2 regions of the Sphaerisporangium flaviroseum genome follow, and region 1 is predicted to be linked to the other one. Evidence: riboswitches for the same ligand, from Rfam matches in the RefSeq annotation. Region 1 holds a riboswitch; the other holds the start of a gene.
The links. A riboswitch is a leader RNA that binds a small molecule or an ion and turns the genes downstream of it on or off. The one in region 1 is predicted to bind glycine.
Positions count from the first base shown of each region.

Region 2: it holds a riboswitch for glycine, as region 1 does, so the genes downstream of both, gcvT (glycine cleavage system aminomethyltransferase GcvT) here and gcvP (aminomethyl-transferring glycine dehydrogenase) in region 1, are expected to answer to the same signal.

Region 1 is NZ_BAAAZR010000063.1:135,940-140,121, forward strand. It holds gene gcvP (aminomethyl-transferring glycine dehydrogenase) at 1-1,875, opposite strand, end outside; glycine riboswitch at 2,047-2,172, opposite strand; gene ABD810_RS39865 (MerR family transcriptional regulator) at 2,339-2,962, opposite strand; gene ABD810_RS39870 (bifunctional nuclease family protein) at 3,109-3,579, opposite strand; gene ftsR (transcriptional regulator FtsR) at 3,712-4,182, opposite strand, start outside.
Region 2 is NZ_BAAAZR010000038.1:67,103-71,284, forward strand. It holds gene ABD810_RS32355 (aldehyde dehydrogenase family protein) at 1-1,099, shown strand, start outside; gene ABD810_RS32360 (3-oxoacyl-ACP reductase) at 1,149-1,913, shown strand; gene ABD810_RS32365 (gamma-glutamyl-gamma-aminobutyrate hydrolase family protein) at 1,917-2,648, shown strand; glycine riboswitch at 2,667-2,764, shown strand; glycine riboswitch at 2,765-2,865, shown strand; gene gcvT (glycine cleavage system aminomethyltransferase GcvT) at 2,899-3,990, shown strand; gene gcvH (glycine cleavage system protein GcvH) at 3,987-4,182, shown strand, end outside.

The DNA.
Region 1 (4,182 bases):
GTTGCCCTCGTCGTCGCAGGCCACCACGACGACGCGCATACCGGCCATGACGGCGCTGGCGGCGTTGGTGCCGTGGGCCGAGGAGGGGATGAGGCAGACGTCGCGCTCGTTCTGGCCGTTGGCCCGGTGGTAGGCGCGGATGGCGAGCAGCCCGGCGAACTCGCCCTGCGAGCCCGCGTTGGGCTGCAGCGAGACGGCGTCGTAGCCGGTCACCTCGGCCAGCCAGCCCTCGAGGTCCTTGATCAGCTTCAGGTAGCCCTGGACCTGGTCGACCGGGGCGTAGGGGTGGATCCCGGCGAGCTCGGGCCAGGTGATCGGCTCCATCTCGGTCGTGGCGTTGAGCTTCATCGTGCAGGAGCCCAGCGGGATCATCGACCGGTCGAGCGCGATGTCCTTGTCCTGGAGCCTGCGCAGATAGCGCAGCATCGCGGTCTCGGACCGGTAGGAGTGGAACACCGGGTGGGTGAGGAAGGCGGTGGTGCGCAGCAACCCGGCGGGCAGCGCGTCGGAGGTGGCGGTGTCCAGGTCGTCCAGCACGATCTCGGTGAGGCCGAACGCCTCCCAGACGGCCGTCAGGTGGTCGGCGTTGGTCTTCTCGTCGCAGGTGACACCCACGTGGTCGGCGTCGGCGAGCCGCAGGTTCACGCCCTTGCCACGGGCCGCCGCGACGACGTCGGCCGCCCGTCCGGGGACGCGGACGAGGACGGTGTCGAAGAAGTCGTCGTGCACCACCTCGACCCCGGCGCCGCGCAGGCCCGCGGCGAGCACGGCGGCGTGGCGGTGCGTGCGCTGGGCGATCCGCTTGAGGCCTTCGGGACCGTGGTAGACGGCGTACATTCCGGCGATGACGGCGAGCAGCACCTGTGCGGTGCAGATGTTGCTGGTGGCCTTCTCGCGGCGGATGTGCTGCTCGCGGGTCTGCAGGGCCAGCCGGTAGGCGGGGCGGCCGTCGGCGTCCTGCGACACCCCCACCAGGCGGCCGGGCATCTGCCGCTGGAGCCCTTCGCGGACCGCCATGTACGCGGCGTGCGGGCCGCCGAACCCGAAGGGCACGCCGAAGCGCTGGGAGGAGCCGACGGCGATGTCGGCGCCCATGGACCCGGGAGCCTCGACCAGCGTCAGGGCGAGGAGGTCGGCGGCGGCGACCACCAGCGCGCCGCGCTCGTGGGCCTGGTCGGCGACCGCGCGGAAGTCCTTGATCTCGCCGCTCGCGCCGGGGTACTGCACCAGCACGCCGAACAGCTCGCCGTCGGGCAGCCCGCCGCCGAGGTCGGCCTCGACGAGTTCGATGCCGAGCGGCTCGGCGCGGGTGGCGAGCACCGCCTTGGTCTGGGGAAGCGTGTCGGCGTCCACGACGAACACCGGGGTCTTGGCACGGCCGGCGCGGCGGGCCAGCGTCATGGCCTCGGCCGCGGCGGTGGCCTCGTCCAGCAGCGAGGCGCCGGCGACGTCGAGCCCGGCAAGGTCGCTCACGACGGTCTGGAAGTTCAGGAGGGCCTCGAGGCGTCCCTGCGAGATCTCCGGCTGGTAGGGGGTGTAGGCGGTGTACCAGCCGGGGTTCTCCAGCAGGTTGCGGCGGATGACCGCGGGGGTGATCGTGTCGTGGTAGCCCAGGCCGATCATCGAGGTCAGCACCTCGTTGCGGGAGGCGAGCTCGCGTAGCTCGGCGATTGCCTCGGTCTCGCTCGCCGCCTCGGGAAGGTCGAGCGGGCCCTCCGCCCGGATCACCTCCGGTACCGCCAGGGCGATCAGGTCGGCGACCGACTCGTAGCCCACGGCCTCCAGCATGCGCGCCTGGTCGGCGTCCGCCGGTCCGATGTGCCGGGTGGCGAAGGGCGGTGCGGAAAGGTCGCGAAGCGGTGACCGATCGGTCATGGAGCCCTCCTGAAGGGGAATAGAGACCGGGCGCTGGACGCGCGCGTATGCCGGGTCTCCCCCTCTGTCAGCGCGACATCCTCATCGCGACCTGAGAGCTTCATCCCCATATAGAGGATTTGCACCGTCGGTGAGACACGCCTGGCGGACATGTCTACTTTCCAGAGTCGCCTCACCCGTGCGGTACGTGAGCCTGAGAGATTCCGGGGAGGTTGCTCCTTCGGCGCCCGGGTGCGCGCCGGCACCCACATGGAACGCGGAGCCGGTTCGTGCCTGGGACTCTCCCGCACAGGGTCGTAAGCCTTGGCCCAATCGTACCGTCCCGACCCCGGTAAGGGGTTACCCCTATCAGCCGGATTTGACGGTCTTTACCCCTGAGCTGCAATTTTGCCGCGATCCCGCCCCGTTCCTGCGGACTATGAAATGCCGCGGAACCCATCCCCGCCCCGGGAAGACGACGGGGTCACCCCGTCTTGCGGGCCTTCCTGCGCCGAGCCAGCTCGTCACCCGGGTGCTCCTCCATGGAGTCACTGTCGGCCGGCTCCACGCGTTCCCCCGGCAGCTCCGCGAGGGATCCCTCGACCTCACGCCACACACCGCCGAGAGCGATGCCGAACACGCCCTGGCCGCCCTCGAGCAGATCGATCACCTCGTCGGCCGAGGTGCACTCGTAGACGCTCACGCCGTCGCTCATCAGCGTGATCTGTGCCAGGTCGTTGACCCCGCGCTCGCGCAGGTGCTGCACCGCGGTGCGTATCTGCTGCAGCGACACCCCGGTGTCGAGCAGCCGCTTGACCACCTTGAGCACGAGGATGTCGCGGAAGCTGTAGAGCCGCTGGGATCCCGAGCCCTGCGCCGCCCGCACCGACGGCTCGACGAGCTGGGTGCGAGCCCAGTAGTCGAGCTGCCGGTACGTGATGCCGGCCGCCGAGCACGCCGTCGGGCCGCGGTATCCGACGTCGGCGGGCAGCGACGCCGGCCGCTCGTCGAACAACAGGCCCTGCTCACCCGCGCGCTCCCGCGCCGACTGGCGCTGGGCCGGATCATGCTGGCCGGCCGTCTTTCCCTCGCCGCTGCTGACCGCCACTGCGGACCTCCGGCTTTCTCTCATCCCACGGTCTGATCTGGGGGTTCGTGAATTACAACCGTGGTTTCCCTTGCACCGTAGGACTGGCGCGATCCGCAGTCAACGATCCCGCCCGGCGCGTCGTGAAGCGTAAATGCCCGATATGGCTAACCCGCACGACCGAAGTCCTCCGGTGTGATCGTGTCGAGGAACTCGCGGAACTTCTCCACCTCGTCCTCCTGGTCGTCGGGGATGATGACGCCGGCCTCGCGTACCACATCCTCACTGGCGAAGATGCTGGCCCCCGTGCGAAGGGCCAGCGCGATCGAGTCGGACGGGCGGGCGCTCACCTCGACCCCGTTGGAGAACACCAGGTCGGCGAAGAAGATGCCGTCACGCAGCGCCACGATGTTCACCGTCTGCAGCCGCACGCCGAGGGCCTCCACCACGTCTTTGAACAAGTCGTGAGTGAGCGGCCGGGGAGGCGGCTCCTCGGCCTGTGCCAGAGCAATGGCCGTGGCCTCGGTCATCCCAATCCAGATCGGCAGATAACGCTCACCCTTCGCCTCCTTGAGCAGGACGATGGGCTGGTTGGAGGGCATCTCGACGCGGACTCCCACGACCTCCATCTGCAACACAGGCTGCTCCGTCTCATTGGGTCACCGGGCCCGCTCCGGGCCTGTTCCCTTGCGGCTCTCGGCTAGCGGCGTGACCATCGCCGCAAAATTCAACGTAACATCCCGGCACCCCGAATTGTCCGGGCGGCTCCGTCACCGGCCCAGAATGCCCCTCAGACCACCCCGCACCAGGGCGGTGTGCAGCTCCAGGAGCAGCACGGAGAGCTCCCGGGCGGTCTCCTCGGCCTGATCGACGGCACCGGGGGCACGGCGGCGCAGCAGGGGCGCCACAGCCTGCTCGACGAGCCCCGCCTCGCGCTCCGCGGCGGCCTTGAGCACCCGCAGATGGCGGGGATGAAGGCCGAACCTCGCGAGCGCGCCGGAGGCCCTTGCGACGGTGAGGGCCTCGGCGTCGTACCACCGGGCGACGGGGGTCAGCAGCCCGTAGTCCTCGAGCTCGATCAGGGTCTCCTCGTCGAGCTCGGCGGCCCGCAGCAGCTCGGCGCGGCTCAGCCGGATCTCGGGGGCCGACGGCTCTGCCCCGACGGCACGGGGCCGCGGGACCCCGCCCGGGCCGTCGTGCCCGGCGGTGTCCAGGTGATCCTTGATCACCCGCAGCGGGAG
Region 2 (4,182 bases), on a different contig from region 1:
CGGCAACGTCCGTGACGTGCTGCACTTCTACGCGGGCGCGCCGGAGCGCAACCATGGCAGGCAGATCCCGGTGCCGGGCGGGGTGGACATCACCTTCGCCGAACCGCTCGGCGTCGTCGGGGTGATCGTGCCGTGGAACTTCCCCATGGTGATCATGATGTGGGGAGCGGCTCCGGCGCTCGCCGCCGGCAACACCGTTATCGTGAAACCCGCCGAATGGACCCCGCTGACGGCTTTGAGGCTGGCGGAGCTGGCCCTCGAAGCCGGCCTCCCCGAGGGGGTGCTCCAGGTGCTGCCTGGAGCAGGGGAGGTCGCGGGGGCCCGGCTCGTGGAGCACCCCGGGGTCAACAAGATCGTGTTCACCGGGTCCACCGAGGTCGGCAAGCTGATCGCCGCCAGGGCCGCCGAGAACGTCAAGCGGGTCACGCTGGAGCTCGGCGGCAAGAGCGCCAACGTGGTGTTCGCGGACGCCGACCTCGACCAGGCCGCCGCGACCGCGCCCTCGGCGGTCTTCGACAACAGCGGCCAGGACTGCTGCGCGCGCTCCCGCATCCTGGTGGAGCGCTCGGTGTACGACGCGTTCCTCGACCGGCTGGGCGCGGCCGTCGAAGGGCTGACCGTCGGCGACCCGAGCGACCCCGGCACCGACATGGGGCCGCTGATCAGCGCCGAGCAGCGCGAGCGGGTGTCGTCGTTCGTCACCGGCACGCCGCGCTTCCAGGGGACCTGCCCGTCCGGCAAGGGCTTCTGGTTCCCGCCGACCGTGCTGACCCACGACTCGCTGGACGACCGCGCGTTCACCGAGGAGATCTTCGGCCCCGTGGTCAGCGTGGTCGCCTTCGAGGACGAGGCCGAGGCCATCCAGATCGCCAACAACACCAAATATGGCCTTTCAGGGTCGATCTGGACGCGGGACGTGGGACGGGCACTGCGCGTGGCCCGCGCGATCGAGGCGGGCAACCTCTCGGTCAACTCCCACTCGTCCGTGAGGTACTGGACGCCCTTCGGCGGCTTCAAGCAGTCTGGGCTGGGCAGGGAGCTCGGCCCCGACGCCCTGGCCGCCTTCACCGAGACCAAGAACGTCTTCATCGCCCACTGAGCCCGCTGGGCTCCGCTCACCTCACCAAGGCACCAGGGAGTTCGTCACTATGCAACGTCTGCGGGACCGCGTCGCCGTCATCACGGGGGCGGCGGGCGGCATCGGCCTCGCCACGGCACGCCGCTTCGCCGAGGAGGGCGCCAAGGTCGTGTGCGCCGACCTCGACGAGGTGGGTGGCGCCAAGGCGGCGGACGAGGTCGGGGGCCTGTTCGTCCGCACCGACGTCACCAGCGAGGAAGACGTCAGCCACATGTTCGAGACGGCGTTCGAGACCTACGGCAGCGTGGACATCGCCTTCAACAACGCCGGCATCTCGCCTCCCGACGACGACTCGATCCTGTCCACCGGCATCGAGGCGTGGCGACGAGTTCAGGACGTCAACCTGACCAGTGTGTACCTCTGCTGCAAGCACGCCATCCCTTACATGCGGCGCCAGGGCAAGGGGTCCATCATCAACACCGCCTCCTTCGTGGCGGTGATGGGCTCGGCGACCTCCCAGATCTCCTACACCGCCTCCAAGGGCGGGGTGCTCGCCATGTCACGCGAGCTCGGGGTGCAGTTCGCCCGCGAGGGCATCCGCGTCAACGCGCTCTGCCCGGGGCCGGTCAACACCCCCCTGCTGCAGGAGTTGTTCGCCAAGGACCCCGAGCGGGCCCAGCGGCGCCTCGTCCACATCCCGGTCGGCCGGTTCGCCGAGGCCACCGAGATCGCCGCCGCCGTCGCGTTCCTCGCCTCGGACGACGCGAGCTTCATCACCGGTGCCGAGTTCCTGGTCGACGGCGGCATCTCCGGCGCCTACGTGACCCCGGTGTAGCCCATGCCACCTCCGGCCGCCGGCTCTGGCGCGCGACCCGTCATCGGCATCACCTGCTACGTGGAGCCCGCCGCCTTCACCGTGTGGCGGATGCCGGCCGCGCTGCTGCCGTACACCTACATCGAGCACGTCGTCAGGGCGGGTGGCCAGCCGGTCATCCTGCCCCCGGCGGGAGATCCCTCCTCGCTGGTGGGGCGGCTCGACGGCCTGATCGTGGCGGGCGGGGGCGACGTCGATCCCGGCAGATACGGCGAGCAGCCGCACCAACAAACCGGATACGTCCGGAAATTTCGTGATGAGGCGGAGTTTGGGCTGGTCGAGGCGGCACTGAAGGCGGGCACCCCGTTCCTGGGGATCTGCCGGGGCCTTCAGGTCCTGAACGTCTCCCTCGGCGGCAGCCTCCACCAGCACCTGCCCGACGTGGTGGGCCACGGCGGCCACTCCCCCGCCCCCGGCGAGTTCGGCCACCTGCCCGTACGACTGGCGACCGGCAGCATGATCGCGGACGTGCTGGGGGCCGAGAAGGTCGGCGCCGCCCACTACCACCACCAGGCCACCGACCGCCTGGGCGAAGGGCTCACAGTGTCCGCGACCTCGGACGACGGCACCGTGGAGGCGGTGGAGCTCCGGGATCATCCCTTCGCGCTCGCCGTCCAGTGGCACCCCGAGGCGGGCCAGGAGGGCCACCTGTTCGAGGCGTTGGTCACCGCCGCGACGAGCGGCCGTCATTGGTAAGGTGGGCGGGAACACCGATGATCCCGTGCGGGAGAGCGTCCTGACATCCGGTCAGGACCCCTGAAGGAGCAAGTCCTCCCCGCGAACCTCACAAGGCAAAGGACCGCGCGGGCCAGGTGATCTCTGGAAAGCAGGCCCCCTACGCGGGCCTCGCCGAAGGTGAAAGTCCGGTAAATCCCGGGCGAAACTCTCAGGCACCGATGACAGAGGGGGAGGATGCTCTCATCCAACCCTGTCTGAGGTGCGCATCATGTCCCGACCCACACCGCTCCGCGAGGTGCACGAGAGCCTCGGCGCGACGCTCACCGACTTCGCCGGCTGGCTCATGCCCTTGCGTTACGGCAGCGAGTCCGCCGAGCACAACGCGGTGCGCATGGCCGCCGGGCTGTTCGACCTCTCCCACATGGGCGAGATCTTCGTCACCGGCCGGCAGGCAGGTGAGTCGCTCGACCACGCGCTGGTCGGCCACCTGTCGGCGCTGGAACCCGGCCGCGCCCGCTACACCATGATCTGCGCCGAGGACGGCGGCGTGCTCGACGACCTGATCGTCTATCGCCTGGGCGACGAGGAGTTCCTCGTCGTGGCCAACGCCTCCAACTACGAGCGGGTGGCCGCCGAGCTCACCGCGCGGGCCGGCGGTTTCGATGCCGAGGTCGACGACCGGTCCGACCGCTACGCCCTGATCGCCGTCCAGGGGCCGCGCGCCCAGGAGATCGTCGGCTCGCTCACCGACGCCGATCTGGCCGGCCTGAAGTACTACGCGGGACTGCCCGCCACCGTCGCCGGGTCCGAGGCCCTGATCGCGCGCACCGGATACACCGGCGAGGACGGCTTCGAGCTGTTCGTCGCCGCCGAGGACGCCGTGCCGCTGTGGCAGGAGCTCACCAAGGCTGGCGACGCGTACGGCCTGCGTCCCGCCGGGCTGTCCGCCCGCGACACGCTGCGCCTGGAAGCGGGAATGCCGCTTTACGGCAACGAGCTGAACGCCGGGCTGACCCCCTTCGACGCCGGCCTCGGCCGCGTCGTGAAGTTCGACAAGCCGGGCGACTTCGTCGGCCGCGCGGCCCTCGCGCCGCTGAAGGACGTCCCCCCGCGCCGGCGCCTGACCGGCCTGGTCGCGCGGGGTCGCCGAGTACCGCGCCACGGCTACCCCGTGGTGTCGCGGACCGACGGCACCGTCGTTGGAGAGGTCACCAGCGGCGCGCCTTCCCAGTCCCTCGGCAAGCCGATCGCGATGGCCTATGTGGACACCAACGTGTCCGAAGGGCTCGCGGTCGACATCCGTGGTAGCCATGAACCGGTCGACGTGGTTGACCTGCCTTTTTACCGGAGGAGCATGTGAGCAGCATTCCCGAGGAGCTCAGCTACACCAAGGAGCACGAGTGGGTGGCCGGTCTCGACGACGGCCTCACCGTGACCGTGGGCATCACGGCGTACGCCGCTGACGCGCTGGGTGACGTGGTCTACGTTCAGTTGCCCGAGACGGGTGCGACCATCGAGTCCGGGGACGCCATCGGGGAGGTCGAGTCCACCA